Regions from separate parts of the Agarivorans sp. Alg241-V36 genome, predicted to be linked through region 3. Evidence: predicted binding sites of a transcription regulator. Region 3 holds the regulator's gene; each other region holds the start of a gene.

Region 1 (4,378 bases), on a different contig from region 3:
GGCACTAGGCCCGGCCGCTCTCAATATTTATTTGGCTTAGATCTTGTCGTCTTTTTTCAAACCAATGTCGAACTTGTCTAAGTAAGCATTTGGTTTTGAGCCGTCATATACAATGTTGTCGATAAAGTGGGTTTGCGGCGGTTTAAAGCCACTCTCTGTTTCGAAATTAGGAAACTCAGAGGCATCAATTACACCATCAGCAATCAGCTCTTTTGCGGCTGTTGCGTAGATGTCTGGACGGTAAACCTTTTTAGCAATATCCATGTACCAAGAATCTGGTTTGTTATCTGAAATCTGTCCCCAACGGCGCATCTGCGTTAAGTACCAAATTGCATCACTGTAGTAAGGGTAAGTCGCGTTATAACGGAAGAATACGTTAAAGTCTGGCACTTCGCGCTTGTCACCTTTTTCGTACTCAAAGGTACCGGTCATACTGTTAGCAATAACGTCGTAATCGGCACCCACATATTGGCTTTTAGACAAGATTTTCACTGCTTCTGGGCGGTTTTTGTTGTTCTCTTCATCTAACCATTTAGCGGCGCGAATCATCGCTTTCACTACGCGAATGTGTGTATTAGGGTATTCGTCAGCCCATCCTTGGCTCACCCCAAATACTTTCTCTGGGTTATTTTTCCAAATCTCGTAATCGGTAACAACCGGTACACCAATGCCTTTAAATACAGCCTGTTGGTTCCATGGTTCACCCACACAGTAACCGTAGATTGTGCCCGCTTCCATGGTTGATGGCATTTGCGGTGGTGGGGTTACAGATAGCAATGCATCGGCATCAATTTTACCTGAGGTATCACCTTTATGAGGCGCGTAATAACCAGGGTGAATACCGCCAGCGGCTAGCCAGTAACGTAACTCGTAGTTGTGAGTAGATACTGGGAATACCATGCCCATGTTAAATGGCTTACCTTGGTCGATGTAACTATCAACTACAGGCTTAAGCGCATCGGCTTTAATTGGGTGAACTGGCTTGCCATCTTTATGCGGAACATGCGGCTTCATTTGAGCCCAAATGTCGTTAGATACGGTAATCGCGTTACCGTTTAAGTCCATGCTAAAAGCGGTGATAATGTCGGCTTTAGTACCAAAACCAATGGTGGCACCTAAAGGTTGGCCCGCCAACATGTGAGCGCCATCTAGTTCACCGGTAATTACTCGGTCTAATAATACTTTCCAGTTAGCTTGTGCTTCTAACTGAACATACAATCCTTCGTCTTCGAAATAGCCTTTTTCATACGCCACTGCAAGTGGAGCCATGTCAGTAAGTTTAATAAAACCAAACTTAAGATCTTCCTTTTCTGGCTCACCCACTTCTGCGTGACTGAAGCCAACAAAGCTGGCTGAAACCACTGCAGCGGCGATGGTCGTCTTAATGATTTTTTGTAAGCTTAATGGTGCTGATGTCTGCATTCCCTGCTCCTAATACCCATTTGGAAGTAACTAATTTGTGATAACACTTAGGGAGTAGCTAAGGACGTGCCAAGATCTAGATCACATTTTTTTAACACCAAAAATCATTAACTTACAAACACTACTACCCCTAAAGGAGTATTTCTATTTTTTTATATAATTCACTAACTTAGAACAAGCGCGCACAATTTTGGCGCACAAAAAACCACTTAACTCTAAGCGCTTTTATCGAGTTTTATATTCATTAGAGATTTTCTGGTGAAGTGAAGATCTAGCACTAGCGAAGATATTTAATTCGATTAGAAGATATCAATCTAGAAACTGGAGAGCGGAAATGTCGGGCAAACTTCACATGATTTCAAGCAACTGTATTTAGAAGGGAGTGTTGCTCATCTAGCATTACTCCCTTTTGGACTATGATGCTACAGCTTAGGCTGAGGTGTTTCACCTGATAAATGATGTTGTGCAGTGCGGCCGAAAAAAGCAGCTAACGAAGGCTACTCAAAGAAATCATCAAGAATGCAGTAAGCAAGCTCATGAAAATCTCCTAGCGTTGCAGCCTATTTCCTTATGAGTGCGCTGTACATCGCTCAAAGTAAGCTTTGGGCTAACATCCGCAAACCAGTTACAAGTAACACAACAGCAAACACTTTCTTTAACTTATTAGCATCCAACTTAGCGGCAACAAAAGCACCTAAGGGTGCAAATAACACGGTGAGAGGCACAATACAGATAAAGCCAATAAGATTGATCAATCCATAGGTACCAACAGGAGCATCTTCCGGTGTGGTTCCCAAAGCCAACATCGTTAAGGCGCCCGGTAAAGAGATCACTAAACCTATCGCTGCTGCTGTGCCTACGGCCTTGTGGGCTGGGTAGTTGTATAGCGTGAGCAAGGGAACAGAAATGGTGCCACCGCCAATGCCTACCATGGAGCTAAAGAAACCAATTGATGTGCCCATGGTGGTTTGCCCGATGTTGCCAGGTAGTTTGTTGAATAGCGCTGACTTGCCCGTTCTAAATAGCATGTTTAGAGCCGACAGCGTCGCAATAATACCAAACAACAAGGTAAGCCATGTGCCGTCTACACGGGTAACCAGCAAACTTCCTAATAAAACGCCAACAAGAATAAATACTCCCCAACTTTTGAGCAGTTCAAAGTCTACGTTACCCTTTTTATTGTGTGAACGAATGGAACTGATGGAGGTTGGAATTATGGTAGCCAACGAGGTGGCAGTGGCAATTAGCATGGCTGATTCTGGCGAAACGCCAAAACCTTGAAATAAGAAAAACAAAACCGGTACGATAACAATTCCGCCGCCCACGCCCAGTAAGCCAGCTAAAAAACCTGCGAATACTCCAGTAGCAACCAAAGCTAAAACAGTGGGAAGATTACCGGCTAAAAAATCAATGATGTTCATGAATGTCTACTTTTAAAGTCTATATAAAGATATTTTGCAATACCGACAAAGGGGCCTAAGCCCCTTCATTTTGTTTTTGCCTAATAACGTTGAGTTAGGCAGCTAACTCTTTTCGAACAATGTCGGCACCGGCACTTAAAGCCTGAAGCTTTCCCCTTGCCACTTCACGAGATAAAGGAGCCATGCCACAGTTAGTGCAGGGATAAAGCTTATCTGCATCCACATATTTAAGCGCTTCTCTTAAAGTACTCGCCACTTCCTCTGGCGTTTCAATCTCGTTAGTTGCAACATCAATGGCACCAACCATGATTTTTTTACCACGAACTAATTCAAGCAATTCAAGAGGAACGCGAGAGTTGTGACACTCGAGAGAAACAATGTCGATATTCGATTGTTGAAGTTTAGGAAACACTTCTTCGTACTGGCGCCATTCAGAGCCTAGTGTTTCTTTCCAATCGGTGTTGGCCTTAATGCCATAGCCATAGCATATGTGAACCACTGTTTCACAATTAAGCCCTTCTATTGCCCTTTCTAAACAAGCAATCCCCCATTCATTTACTTCGTCAAAAAACACGTTAAAAGCAGGTTCGTCAAATTGAATTATATCCACACCAGCGGCTTCTAATTCTTTTGCTTCTTGATTAAGGATCTTGGCAAATTCCCAAGCTAAATATTTTCGGCTTTTATAGTGGTCATCGTATAGCGTATCCACCATGGTCATAGGGCCAGGAAGAGCCCACTTAATGGCCTGGTCAGTTTGCGCTCGTAAAAACTTTGCATCATTAACAAACACAGAATGCGGCCGGCTTACCGGACCAACCACAGTGGGCACACTGGCGTCATAACGATCACGAATTTTTACTATCTCGCGTTTTTCAAAATCTACACCGTCTAGGTGCTCAATAAACGTGGTAACAAAGTGCTGACGAGTTTGCTCACCGTCACTCACAATATCAATACCGGCTTGCTTTTGTTCCTGTAGAGACACTCTTAGGGCATCTTGCTTACCATCTATCAGTATTTCATTCTGTAACTTCCATGGAGACCATAACTTTTCGGGCTCTGCCAACCAAGATGGTTTTGGTAAACTGCCGGCCGTAGATGTGGGTAACAAGGTTTTCATATTAACTTTCCTATTGTCAGCGCTTACGCGTAGTTTTGTGACCATTGCTCAAGCACAGTTTGATAAGGCTTGATGAAATTTTCTTCAGCGAATTTACCCTGTTTGATGGCCAGTTGGCTGCGCTCTTCGCGGTCATAAACAATCTGAGTTAACGAATGATCACGGTGCTTAAGATTTGGCTTGTAGTGATTGCCAGCAACTGCATTGGCGTTGTAAATCTCCGGGCGATAGATTTTTTGGAAGGTCTCCATGGTGCCAATGGTGCTGATTAACTCAATATTGCTGTAGTCACTAAGAAGATCCCCAAAGAAATAAAATGCTAATGGGGCAACACTATTCGGCGCCATAAAGTAACGAACATCAAAGCCCATTTTCTTAAAATACAGTTCAGTTAATGATGATTCGTTTGGTA
Region 2 (4,378 bases), on a different contig from region 3:
CAGCGTTACTCTCTTTAGCGCTTGTTGTTTGGCAGTTGTGGTTCTCTGTAGAGCTTAACCTTTGTTGGCTAGCGGGTAGCCTTTGTTACCTGCTTGGTTGTTTTGCGGTAACGGCTTTTGCCAATGTGCCAAGAAATAAAGCCTTGGCCTTAATTCCATTAAGTGATGAGCTAAATGAGCAACACAAACAGCAATGGCAGACTTATCTAGTAGAATGGACACGTTGGAATCACCTGCGCAGTTTTGCTTCGGCGCTAGCGATGTTTTTGTTTATATTGGGCCTTTAACAAACAGCCAGCTAACAAGCTGGCTGTTTATAGGTTTATTTGCTTGGCAAACTAGCTACTTATAGGCGCCGTCAGAGTATGTTAGCTCGTAGCTGTGCGAGTAAATTTCTAGAATATTGCCAAATGGGTCTTCCATGTAAATCATTCGGTAAGGCTTTTCCCCTGGGTAGTAATAGCGAGGTTTAGCCATGCGCTTTTTACCACCCGCTGCGACCACTTTTTCTGCCAGTTCTTCCAGATTAGGATCTTGAACGCAGAAGTGAAAAATTCCGGTTTTCCAGTATTCAAAGTTATCTTCTGGGTTCTCTTGGTTCTTAAACTCAAAGAGTTCTACTCCTATACGATCGCCGGTGGAGAGGTGGGCGATACGAAAATGATCCCAGCCACTGCCAAACACGTCGGTACACATTTCACCAATGGCACTATCGTCTTCAACGATGTTGGTTGGCGGCATAATTAAATACCAACCTAGCACCTCGGTATAAAACTTAACGGCTGCCTCTAAATCAGGCACCGAGATGCCAATGTGTGAGAAGTTACGAGGGTAAGGTTGTTTGTTTTGGTTCATGATGTACTTCCTTGCATGGTTTGATGAACCAAGTGTAGTTCTGCATAATGAATCACGAGCTTATCTTTTAGGGTTTATTCAATAAGGTTTTATTATGATTAATATTGACTGGCTACAAACCTATTGCACGCTAATTGAAACCGGACACTTTACTCGAACCGCAGACAAGCTAGCGATGACTCAGCCAGGGGTTAGCCAGCAAATTCGCAAGTTAGAGCAATACTACCAACAAGCTTTACTCCAGCGAGAAGGTAAGAGTTTCACCCTTACCGAAGCAGGCAAGCAAGTATATTTACAAGCGCAACAAACCTTAGCTCAGCTTAATCAACTTGAACTATCACTAAAACAAGATGACCCCTATGCTGGCTTGTGCCGCATTGCTAGCCCCGGCAGTGTTGGCTTAAAGCTCTACCCCAACTTACTGAATCTACAGGTAAAGCATCCAGATTTGGTGTTTGACTACAAATTTGCGCCTAATGCCAGCATTGAGCAAATGCTGGCTGATCGCCAGCTTGACCTCGGCTTTATTACCCGCCCCAGCACCTTAAGCGAGTTGTCTACCCAAGTTTTTGCAGAAGAAGCGTTGGTATTGGTTACGCCGGCACAGTATAAGAATCCTAGCTGGAAGGAACTATTGGATTTAGGTTATGTGGACCACCCCGACGGGGCGCATCATTCGCAATTGCTATTGTCGGCAAATTACGCGGAATTTGAGCAAACCAGTCAATTTAAACTGCGCGGTTTTTCCAACCAAATCGGCTTGATTTTGGAGCCGATAGCCTTGGGTTTAGGTTTTACTGTTCTACCTGCGCATGCGGTAGCGGCTTTCGCCAAACCCGAGCTAATTTGTGCTAGCCGTTTAAGTCATCCAGTAAGTGAAACCATCTATTTGGTACAGCGTCGCTATCAGCGTTTAGCCGCTCGCTTTAACTTAGTGACCGATATTATGCAGCAGTGCTTAGCCCAAAGCTGAGTTAATTCTTACCGGATACATTGTGATTAATATCACGTTTAGCTTCCCGTTCACCTAAAAGCTAAAAAATGTAGAAACTGAGTTAACAAGCTATTGAAAATAATGTTTATTATAATTCTTATGCTTTAATAACTGTCAGTTATTTTTACATGTATCAATTGATGGCTGTGGTTTTTTTACCTAAGTACATGTAAGTAAAGGTGTTGATATATAGGCATATTTTTTGCATTTACGCGCCTGCTAACAAACTAAAGCAAGGAAAGCGGAAAATGAAACAAATAAAAAAAATCACTCTTTTCGCCATGTTTATCTCAAGCATGGTATTTTCACAACAATCAGCAGCAACGGTAATTGCTCTAGATCCTCTAGAAGATGTGATTGTAAGCAGTGATATCTTTGATTGGGTATGGGCATCACCCTGTTCCGGCGGTTGTAGTCAGTTGGTCGACAACTGGGAATATGCCGGTGGTCTTTACGACGATGCACTTAATGCCGCCTTAGGTGTAAGCACTTGGCGTTTTGCTAGCGCACTAGAGCTTGCCAATGTCCCAGCTAAAAACTTATTTAGCAATGGTAATAAATGTGCAGCCCAGTACTTTGATAATAGTCATAGCCATTGTGATTATAATGACCCGCTTGTAAGCACACCAAATGGCGGCTATCAAGATACTGTATTAGTGCGCCTTAATAACCTTTCTTTGCCTGCGCAAGTTAATGAGCCAGCTAGCTTGGCAATTATGTTATTAGGTTTATGTGGCTTAGTATTGCGCCGCAAAACTTAAGCATAATCACTCAATCTATTTGAATTTTTTTGATTTAAGCCCGCACTATTGCGGGCTTTTTACTTTTATCATATAAAGCTAATTAGGGTCTGTTGATCTTTGCTGATGGTTTTTTCAGCAATTTGTTAGCCATTTAGGCAAGGCAGTGAGCGTGAAGTTGAGTGGGCTCAATAATCGCTCACTAACGCTAATTAAATGGCTAACAAATACTGCCCGGAGGGTTCGGATAAGCGAACTTTACTCTTTGTTGAACACTTCTTACTTAGCCCACTAGGTTTCAAAGTGTTCGCCGCGATTAAAGTCCGCTTATCTCGAACAAAATTTCAACACCAAAGGTCAACAGACCCTTAGGACTATCGAGAGAGTTAGCAGGATGCTAAAGGCCACCCCATTAGCCAAACAACTTAAAACCGGCGACTTGGTGTTTTTTTCTGGTAAAGGTTTAGGTAGTGACATTATTCGCTACGGTACCTTTAGTAAGTGGACCCATGTTGGAATGGTGCTGGAATTAGAAGGCTACGATTTTGTCACCTTATGGGAAGCCATTCCCGATTCCAAAGACACCTGCTTATATACTAAGCAAGCCAGTAACGGTGTGCAGGTAGTACCGCTTCATCAGCGAGTGAAACAGCATTTGGGGAGTATTTCTATTCGCCAATTACTCGGTGGGAATTTGTCCGGCGAACACTTAGCTAAGTTAATGCAATTGCTTGAGCGCTTGAAGCTGCGCCATTATGAACAAGACTTTTGGGAACTAGCTCGAGCGGGTTGGGAAGGTCCATTTGGTGAGAATCAAGAAAACTTAGATTCACTGTTTTGCAGTGAGTTGGTTGCCGCGGCTTATCAGCACATTGGCCTATTAGATAAACACAAGCCCTCTAATGAATACACGCCAGCTAATCTGTCAGAAAAACAGCTTACCCAACTAAATGATGGCTTTTATTTATCACCAGAAATAGATTTGTTTTCAGATATATAAACAACACTTTGTGTAAAAAGGACGCTTTGGCTAATTAGCGAAACGAGAACAGGCTAGCTAATTAGGCTTACCTGCCAAAGCGTCAACATGACCAAACTTATTGCATCGTCCAGTCACCCCCTAAACTTTTATGTAGGCCAACAATGGTGTTAGCTGTTTGCAGTTGAGCAAGCACTTGTGCGTCTTGCAGCAAATTTTGCTGGCGTTGTGCATCGAGTACTGCCAAGTGGTCCAGTAGGCCAGCTCGGTATAGCGAGTTAGCTTTACTTAAAGCGAGATCGGCTTGGCTACTCGCATGGTCGATGCTTTGAGCAAATACTTGGCTGTTGCCGTAGGCCATTAACATGGTTTCTACTTCCACAAAGGCTGCATTTACCGTTTGTTGATAATGTAGGGCGCTGTTATTAAACCGCTGCTGCTGCATATCTATTAAGGCATCGTTTCGTCCGCCGTCAAACAAGGTCCATTGCACACCTATACTCGCCAGCCAAGTGGCTGAGTCTGCTTTGAATAAATCATCAAAGTTCTCAGCACTTAGGCCCGGCCCACCCGTTAAGAAAAAGCGTGGGTAGCCAGCCACCATACTGGCCGCTAGCTCTTGATTTACCGCCGCCATTTCACGTTCGGCAATGTTGATGTCCGGACGCTGGTTAAGTAAATCAGAAGGTAGACCTAATGGGATAAGCCCTTCAAAGTTTGGCAGGGCTTCTGGCTCCCCAAGTTGCTCTGCCAAGCTGGTAGGTGTTTGTGCAAGCACTAAGGCCATGCGATTTAAGTGAACGCTTTCCG
Region 3 (4,378 bases):
AATGAGTTGGCCAACCGGAGAAAGTTCATCAGGGAGGTTACGAATATCGATACTGATGGCAACTTTGCTATAGGTCTTTATTAAGTTATCGATAAGCGATTGCCACAGTACTACTGGCAAATTATCGACGCAGTAGTAGCCAAGATCTTCTAATACTCTTAAGGCGACGGTTTTTCCTGAACCCGAGCGCCCACTAACGATGATCAGTTCCATGATTATCCCTAAGGCTGATTAGAGTATTAGGCTACCATGATGTCGTACAATTCGTCATCACTTTGTGCACAACGAAGTTGTTTACATACTTGCTTATCGTTAAGTTTTTCAGCTACTTGAGCAAGAGTATTAAGATGTTGCTTACATTGATCTTCGGGTACCAATAGTGCAAAAACTAAATCTACCGGTTTATTATCAATAGCATCAAATGAAATGGGTGGATCACAACGCAAGAAAACCGCGGTGGCTTGATGTTGGTTGTCGATACGGCCATGAGGAATAGCGATGCCTTGGCCAATACCTGTACTGCCCATTTTTTCTCGACTTAATAAGCTCTCGAAAATGCATTGGGTAGTGGTATCAAGCTGTTTGGCAGCTAGTTCGCTAACGATTTCTAGGGCGCGCTTTTTGGAAGAGCATTGAACTGCACTTTGAGTGCAGTCCAAGCTAAGTACTTTATTTAGTTGCATTGGGGTGACTAACGTTTGTTGAGTTTTTCTTTATGTTTGATGACTTGGCGATCAAGCTTGTCAATCAGACTGTCGATGGCGGCATACATGTCAGAATGCTCAGAGGTTGCAAATACTTCGCCGCCGTTAAGGTGCAATGTCGCTTCAGCTATTTGGTTTAGTTTTTCTACGTTTAAGATGACGTGAACATTGTTAATCTGATCGAATCGTCGGGTGAGTTTGGCAAACTTGGTGTGGACATATTCTTTCAAAGATTCAGTTATTTCTACGTGGTGTCCAGTAAGGTTAATTTGCATAGATATCTTCCCCTTTTATTGTCCTTAGATAAGGCTCTTACGTTGGTTAGAAGGTGGAATTGCTAAAGACTCACGATATTTAGCAATCGTACGTCTTGCCACCTTGATCCCCTGATCTGCCAAAATATCAGCAATTTTGCTATCGCTGAGTGGTTTACTGGTATTTTCGGCAGCTACCAGTTTCTTAATTAATGCACGAATGGCAGTTGATGAGCATTCACCACCACCATCGGTAGCCACATGGCTAGAAAAGAAATATTTAAGCTCGAAGATACCGCGAGGTGTATGCATGAATTTTTGGGTGGTAACCCGGGAAATGGTTGATTCATGCATTTCAACGGCTTCGGCTACATCGTTCAGTACCATTGGCTTCATGGCTTCTTCGCCATATTCAAAAAATGCCTGTTGATGATGAACAATGCAGTTGGATACTTTTAATAGGGTTTCGTTACGGCTTTCAATACTTTTAATAAACCACTTAGCTTCTTGTAAATGGCTACGGATAAACTGGGTATCGGTGGCATTAGAGGTTTTACTTAACGAAGCATAGTGAGAGTTTACGCGTAGTTTAGGCATTGCATCTGGGTTGAGTTCAACAACCCAACGGCCTTGACGCTTTATGACCGAGACGTCTGGAATCACATATTGTGCTTGATTTGGCTCTACGGCATTACCTGGGCGCGGCTCAAGTGTGTGAATCAAGCGCATAACTTCGCGCAGTTGATCTTCTTTAAGTTTGGTTTTGCGTGCCAGTAAACGAAAATCACGATTGGCCAAGACATCAATGTGGTTGGACACTACATCTTTGGCTTCTGCTAGCCATGGCGTGTCTTCGACAAAACGGCTTAGTTGAATGAGTAAACATTCTTGCAAGGATCTGGCAGCAATGCCAACAGGGTCAAAGTGTTGAATGCGTTTTAGTACCGCTTCTACTTCATCTAATTCTACGTCTAAGTCGTTATTGTCACTAGAACGCAGGCCTTCGAGCAGTTGCTCGCAATCTTGGGTGAGATAACCGGATTCATCTACCGCATCAATAATCGCTAAGGCAATGGCTTGGTCCACTTCGCTAAAAGGAGTGAGTTGCATTTGCCATAACAAGTGATCTTGCAGGGAATCGACAGTTTCGCCTTGAAACACCATGTCGTTGTCATCACTCGCCGCACCGCTTGAAGAACTAGCAGGGGCTGAACTGGCGCTGTAGATATCATCCCAAGTGGAATCAACCGGTAAGTCATCGGAGACGGTTTCTTGGTTAATGGCATCGCCAGCTTCAATTTGACTATTGTCTATATCGGCGGTGGATTCAGCTTCGGTAGATTTCTCATTGGCTGATTTAGCGTCAGTTGTGTCACCATCACTCGCGTGAGACTCATCCGCCTCAAGTAGAGGGTTACTTTCCAGAGCCTCTTGAATCTCTTGCTGTAAATCCAGTGTTGAAAGCTGGAGTAAGCGAATGGCCTGTTGTAACTGGGGAGTCATGGTTAACTGCTGACCAAGACGCAACTGCAAAGATGCTTTCATTAACTACCGCTGTTCCTTCTTCTTATTGTGTTTTTGAAAACTTACACTTTAACTATAGCTTGAATTGTTCGCCGAGATAAACTCGTTTCACATGCTCGTTTTCAAGAATTTCTTCTGGTTTTCCTGAGGCTATCAATTCGCCTTGGCTAACGATATAGGCATGCTCACAAACATCGAGAGTTTCTCTCACATTGTGGTCGGTAATGAGTACACCTAGACCGCGATCACGCAGGTGTTCAATAATCTTTTTAATATCGATAACAGAAATAGGATCTACCCCTGCAAAGGGTTCGTCAAGCAAAATAAACTTAGGGGCGGCCGCAAGCGCTCGGGCAATCTCGACTCTTCGGCGTTCGCCACCCGACAAGCTCATGCCGAGGTTTTTGCGAATATGACCAATATGAAATTCTTCCAGCAGATCGTCTAACGCACCGATTTGTTGTTCTTTATCGAGGTCTTTACGAGTTTCTAATACTGCAAGAATGTTTTTCTCAACCGATAAACGGCGGAAAATAGAGGCTTCTTGCGGAAGGTAGCCAATGCCTTTGCGTGCGCGAGTGTGCATGGCTGTACTGGAAATATCATCGTCGTCGATCAGTATTCGGCCCTGGTCGCGTGGCACTAGGCCAACAACCATGTAGAAAGTGGTTGTTTTACCGGCACCATTTGGTCCCAGTAGACCGACAATTTTTCCTGTTTCTACATTTAAACTAACGTTTTTGACTACCTTGCGGCCTTTGTAGGCCTTGGCTAAGTTTTCAGCAATTAGGGTACTCATTATTGCTGGTCTTCCTTAGGCGTTAAGTCTTCAATCTGCTGAGGCAGGAAAATTGTAGTTACACGGCTGTTTTCGTCGCCTTGTGCCACCATTTCTTGTTTATTGATGCTGTATTTGATCATTTTACCTTTTACCAAACTCTCTTCTTGTTTGAGTTGAGCGTTGGTGGTTAACGTTAGCGTTTGGCTTTTTAAGTCGTAACGTACTTCGTTAGCCTCGGCTTCAATCGGTTTACCGCTATCAAGTAACTGATAAAAAGTAGCAGGCTCGCCTTTGGCGATCATCACTTCACTGCCTTTTTCTTCACTGCCAATAACGCTAAGTTCTTCGGCATGCATTTTTATCGAACCTTGAGTCACCACCACATTATGATAAAAAGTTACTCGGTTTTCTTTGATGTTGACCTGTTGACGGTCGGCATCAACAATAATTTGTTTGTTGAAGTCGTCTTCTAGTGCTTGTGAACCCCAAGAAAGCATAAACAAGCTAGCAGCAAGGGCTAACTTACTCTTGTGGGTTGTGGTAAACCGCTTCGATATCATCTAATAAAGTCACTATTTCGTTGGCTAAATCACCGTCCATGCCAACGCCATACAGTTCGTATGAAGGGCCATAAACGGTAACAGGTTGATCGCTGCTCATGGTTTCTGTTTGCAGATCGATCTCCAATCTTTCGGTTATTAAGTCGCGAACGTACTCGCCTCGACTCAAATTTTTAATTACTACATTGTCATTTAAAATGACATTTTGCTGCTGCTGTACTGTAGCGTGATCGGCTACAATTTGCCATACAGGTTGGCTAGGATCTGGGTACACTAAAATCTTAGGTTGCGCGAAAGTAGTGTGCTTAAGTTGTTCAAAAAACTCCATTTCCTCAGCATAGATTCGATAGCGTGGACTACCGTCTTCGCCAAAGCTTACGCTGTAGAGCTTTTCGGCAACAAAGTTTGGTTTGCTCGCTTCACGTTTGGCACTAAACTGCTCTGTTTCTGAAGGGCTTAGTTGCCAGAGCACTAAGGCCAATACAAATAAACCCGCGAAAAACCAGGTTGGGCGATTCATACGCTCATACCTTGAGCGTTATCCAACTCGCCTTT
Region 4 (4,378 bases), on a different contig from region 3:
ACGATCAAGGCCTAAGTAGCCCAATACTTGGCCTACTTTACCGTTACGGGTTTTACCATCGGCACCGATAACAGTGATTTGTTGATTAGTTTTGATTGAACCGCGTGATACGCGACCAATTCCGATAACACCTACATAAGAGTTGTAGTCAAGTTGTGAGATTTGCATTTGCAAACCTTCGCCTGGCTTAGCTTCTGGTGGTGCAACATTATCAACGATAGCTTGGAACAGAGGTTCCATGTTATCTGTCTCAACACCTTCTTCTGAGCTAGCCCAGCCGTTTAGCGCTGATGCGTAAACAACTTGGAAGTCTAACTGGTCATCGGTAGCACCTAAGTTATCGAACAAATCGAATACTTGGTCCATTACCCAATCAGGACGTGCGCCTGGCTTATCGATTTTGTTAATTACCAGAATAGGTTTTAAACCTTGAGCAAATGCTTTCTGAGTAACAAAACGAGTTTGTGGCATTGGGCCTTCTTGGGCGTCTACCAACAACAATACTGAATCAACCATAGACAAAACACGTTCTACCTCACCACCGAAGTCTGCGTGTCCAGGGGTGTCTACGATGTTGATGTGGTAATCGTTCCACTCAATCGCCGTGTTTTTTGCCAAGATGGTAATACCACGTTCTTTTTCAAGATCGTTCGAGTCCATTACCCGCTCTTCAGCATCACCACGCGTTTGTAGGGTTCCAGATTGCTGCAATAGTTTGTCTACCAGGGTAGTCTTCCCGTGGTCTACGTGAGCAATAATGGCGATGTTTCTTAACTTATCTAGCACGGCTTTCAGCCCTTTTTATTGTGAGGTAAAAGTAAAAAGTGCGCCATTGTACATATAAACGGCAAATTCTCATAGTTTTAAGTTGATCACGGTTTTTCAGCTACCCAATTAGGGTATGATAGCTAGGGCCAAAAACTCACTGCACCAAAATGGACAAGAATAGCACCAACAAAGTGCAAAGCTCTGCACTAAATTGATGCCTTATCAATTTTTAGCCATGTAAATCAGCACTTTATGTGTTGGCACAGTTTTAGCTTTATGCAACACAACCACGATTATTCGTATAAATAACTATTAAATCGATTGAACCATCAATTTTGATGACACCGGAGGTTAAAAACATGTCTGCAGAAGTTTTAGCTTTGCTTAAAGAGCAAGAAGTTAAATTTGTTGACCTACGCTTTACCGATACTAAAGGTAAAGAGCAACACGTATCTATTCCATCTCACCAAGTTGACGAAGATTTCTTCTCAGACGGTAAAATGTTTGATGGCTCTTCAATCTCAGGTTGGAAAGGCATTAACGAATCAGACATGGTATTGATGCCTGACGCAGCAACAGCTGTATTAGACCCATTCACTGAAGAAGTTACTCTAAACATTCGTTGTGACATTCTTGAGCCTTCTACAATGCAAGGTTACGACCGTGACCCACGCTCTGTAGCTAAGCGCGCTGAAGAGTACATGCGCTCTACTGGTATTGCTGATGCAGCATACTTCGGTCCAGAGCCAGAGTTCTTCTTGTTTGACGATGTTAAATACAAAACTGACATGTCAGGTTCTATGTACAAAATTGATGCTGATGAAGCATCTTGGAACTCAGACAAGCACTTCGAAGACGGTAACACTGGTCACCGTCCTGGCGTTAAAGGCGGTTACTTCCCAGTAGCTCCAGTTGATTCTTCACAAGACCTACGTTCAGCAATGTGTCTAGTTCTTGAAGAAATGGGTCAAACTGTTGAAGCTCACCACCACGAAGTAGCAACTGCTGGTCAGAACGAAATCGCAACTTTATTCAACTCTATCGTTGAAAAAGCTGATGAAACTCAGGTTCTTAAGTATGTTGTTCACAACGTAGCTCACGCTTACGGTAAAACAGCAACCTTTATGCCTAAGCCAGTTGTTGGTGATAACGGTAGCGGTATGCACGTTCACCAATCAATTTGGAAAGACGGCGAAAACTTATTTGCTGGCGACCTATACGGCGGCCTATCTGAAACTGCATTGTTCTACATTGGCGGTATCATCAAGCACGCAAAAGCAATTAACGCTTTTGCTAACGCTTCTACTAACTCTTACAAGCGTTTAGTACCTGGCTTCGAAGCACCTGTTATGCTTGCTTACTCAGCACGTAACCGTTCAGCTTCTATCCGTATTCCAGTAGTACCATCGCCTAAAGCGCGTCGTATTGAAGTACGTTTCCCTGACCCAACAGCTAACCCATACCTAGCATTCTCTGCAATGTTGATGGCTGGCCTTGACGGGATCAAAAACAAAATCCACCCTGGCGATGCTATGGACAAGGATTTGTACGACCTACCTGCAGAAGAAGCAGCTGAAATCCCGCAAGTGGCAACTTCACTTGAAAATGCACTAGCTTGCCTAGACGCAGACCGCGATTTCTTAACCGCTGGCGGCGTGTTCAGCAACGATTACATCGATTCTTACATCGCATTGAAATCTGCTGACGTTGAGCGCATCAACATGACAACTCACCCAGTTGAGTTTGAATTGTACTACAGCGTATAAACAAAACGTTACACGGCTTAAAAAACCCGCTTTAAAGCGGGTTTTTTTATTGCTTTTCAATACGTTTTTGCCCACCTTTAGCAAATTGAATGGAGGAATTATCAATGAGCAAATGGTTTGCTATAGCTTTATTAATCAGCGGCGCAGTCTTTGGCGTTCAAGCGGCTGACAAAATTTACCAATGGGTGGATGAAAATGGTATTACCCATTTCTCTGACCGTCCCCAAGTTGGCGCAACAGAACTAAAAGTTGATGTGGCACCACCAGCCACCGACGGCCCAATTGTTACACCGCGCACGCCACTGAAGAAGAAACAAAAACCCATTCAGTATCAAGTTAATATTACCAGCCCAAGCCACGAGCAAACCATTCGTGACAACGAAGGTAAAATATCAATCAGTGCTAGCTCTACACCGGTGCCCCTAAACAGCATGGGCTACAAGTTGGTGCTTGATGGTGTACCACAAGGGCAAATCACTAAAATGGGTAGCTTCCAGCTCACCAACATTGATCGCGGCGCCCATACAATTCAGGTGCAGCTAGTTGATGATTCAGGCAAGGAAATTGCATCGTCTAAGCCCATAACCGTATTCTTGCACCGCGCTAACGCATTTGGCGCCGGAGCGGCCGCAGCAGGGGGAGGCTAATTTGTCACTCTCTGCTTTTTGAGCTTAAACTCAGTGCAAGAGCACCAACTTGGTGCGCATCATTCAGGAGAGAGTAGTGTTAGATATTTCTGGGCTAGAGCGCTTAGTATTGGAAAATCAAGTTACCGCCATTGTGCTGCTTGATGCAGAACTAAAGATTCAATACGTAAATGCCTCTGCAGAACAACTACTCGGCCAAAGTGCTAAGCGGCTTATTGATGAGCCGCTAGCCACTCAAGTTAAACATAGCTCACTGGATCTCGGTAAACTCGATGCCGTATGTGGCTCGGGGCAAAGCTTCACCGACAATGAAGTCACCTTGGTTTTTGATAGTCACCACGCCTTGGTAGAGCTATCAGCCACAAGTATCAACAATCAGAACAGAAATTTGCTGATGCTAGAAATGCGCGCCATTGGCCAGCAAAAGAAAATATCCCAAGAGCTTTATCAACATGCTCAACAACAGGCAGCCAAAGAACTGGTTCGCGGCTTAGCCCACGAAATTAAAAACCCACTTGGCGGCTTACGAGGCGCAGCCCAACTACTTGAAAAAGAGTTGGTAAATCCAGAGTTAAAAGAATTCACCGGCATTATTATCGAGCAAGCCGACCGTTTAAGAAAACTGGTTGATCGATTACTTGGCCCGCAGCGACCAGGTTTACATGAACTGCACAATGTTCATTCAGTGCTCGAGAAAGTAAGGCAGCTGGTTAAGCTTGATTTACCCGTGGGTATTAGTGTTGAGCGCGACTACGACCCAAGCATTCCTGATTTTGAAATGGATCATGAGCAGCTGCTACAGGCATTTCTCAACATCGTGCAAAATGCAGTACAAGCACTTGGCCAAAACGGCGGTAACATCAACATCGTTACCCGTACTGCACATCAAGCCACTATCGCCGGCCAGCGTTTTAAGCTCGCCGCAGAAATAAGAATTATCGACAACGGGCCAGGCATACCTACCGAGCTACTCGATACCCTGTTCTACCCTATGGTAACAGGCCGAGAAGGCGGAACCGGTTTAGGTTTGTCTATTGCACAAAATTTAATAAATCAGCATAAAGGGAAGATTGAATGTGCCAGTTGGCCAGGTCATACCGAATTTACCATTCACCTTCCTCTCAGACGTTAAGGAAGTACTAACATGGCAGCAACAATATGGGTCGTTGATGACGACAGCTCCATTCGGTGGGTGTT

Evidence for each region. Region 3 encodes sigma-54, which starts transcription at its own class of promoters, with help from an activator protein. Its sites were predicted from a motif close to GTTGGCACGNNNNTNGNNT; they were not measured.
Region 1: the regulator sigma-54 is predicted to act here: its motif matches at 1,478-1,496, upstream of G6R11_RS06625 (CmpA/NrtA family ABC transporter substrate-binding protein).
Region 2: the regulator sigma-54 is predicted to act here: its motif matches at 2,039-2,057, upstream of G6R11_RS05950 (PEP-CTERM sorting domain-containing protein).
Region 4: the regulator sigma-54 is predicted to act here: its motif matches at 1,025-1,043, upstream of glnA (glutamate--ammonia ligase).

What each region holds. Positions count from the first base shown of each region.
Region 1 covers NZ_UNRE01000002.1:468,932-473,309, reverse strand. Annotated here, with positions in the region: gene G6R11_RS06625 (CmpA/NrtA family ABC transporter substrate-binding protein) at 37-1,422, opposite strand; gene G6R11_RS06620 (sulfite exporter TauE/SafE family protein) at 2,013-2,843, opposite strand; gene G6R11_RS06615 (methionine synthase) at 2,938-3,966, opposite strand; gene G6R11_RS06610 (DUF1852 domain-containing protein) at 3,990-4,378, opposite strand, start outside.
Region 2 covers NZ_UNRE01000002.1:327,557-331,934, forward strand. Annotated here, with positions in the region: gene G6R11_RS05935 (DUF1772 domain-containing protein) at 1-287, shown strand, start outside; gene G6R11_RS05940 (lactoylglutathione lyase family protein) at 343-855, opposite strand; gene G6R11_RS05945 (LysR family transcriptional regulator) at 950-1,828, shown strand; gene G6R11_RS05950 (PEP-CTERM sorting domain-containing protein) at 2,098-2,610, shown strand; gene G6R11_RS05955 (YiiX/YebB-like N1pC/P60 family cysteine hydrolase) at 2,984-3,589, shown strand; gene G6R11_RS05960 (efflux transporter outer membrane subunit) at 3,687-4,378, opposite strand, start outside.
Region 3 covers NZ_UNRE01000010.1:45,833-50,210, forward strand. Annotated here, with positions in the region: gene rapZ (RNase adapter RapZ) at 1-213, opposite strand, end outside; gene ptsN (PTS IIA-like nitrogen regulatory protein PtsN) at 240-683, opposite strand; gene hpf (ribosome hibernation promoting factor) at 692-979, opposite strand; gene G6R11_RS19530 (RNA polymerase factor sigma-54) at 1,004-2,503, opposite strand; gene lptB (LPS export ABC transporter ATP-binding protein) at 2,556-3,281, opposite strand; gene lptA (lipopolysaccharide transport periplasmic protein LptA) at 3,281-3,760, opposite strand; gene lptC (LPS export ABC transporter periplasmic protein LptC) at 3,786-4,343, opposite strand; gene kdsC (3-deoxy-manno-octulosonate-8-phosphatase KdsC) at 4,340-4,378, opposite strand, start outside.
Region 4 covers NZ_UNRE01000006.1:183,053-187,430, reverse strand. Annotated here, with positions in the region: gene typA (translational GTPase TypA) at 1-786, opposite strand, end outside; gene glnA (glutamate--ammonia ligase) at 1,128-2,534, shown strand; gene G6R11_RS14915 (DUF4124 domain-containing protein) at 2,639-3,181, shown strand; gene glnL (nitrogen regulation protein NR(II)) at 3,258-4,313, shown strand; gene glnG (nitrogen regulation protein NR(I)) at 4,326-4,378, shown strand, end outside.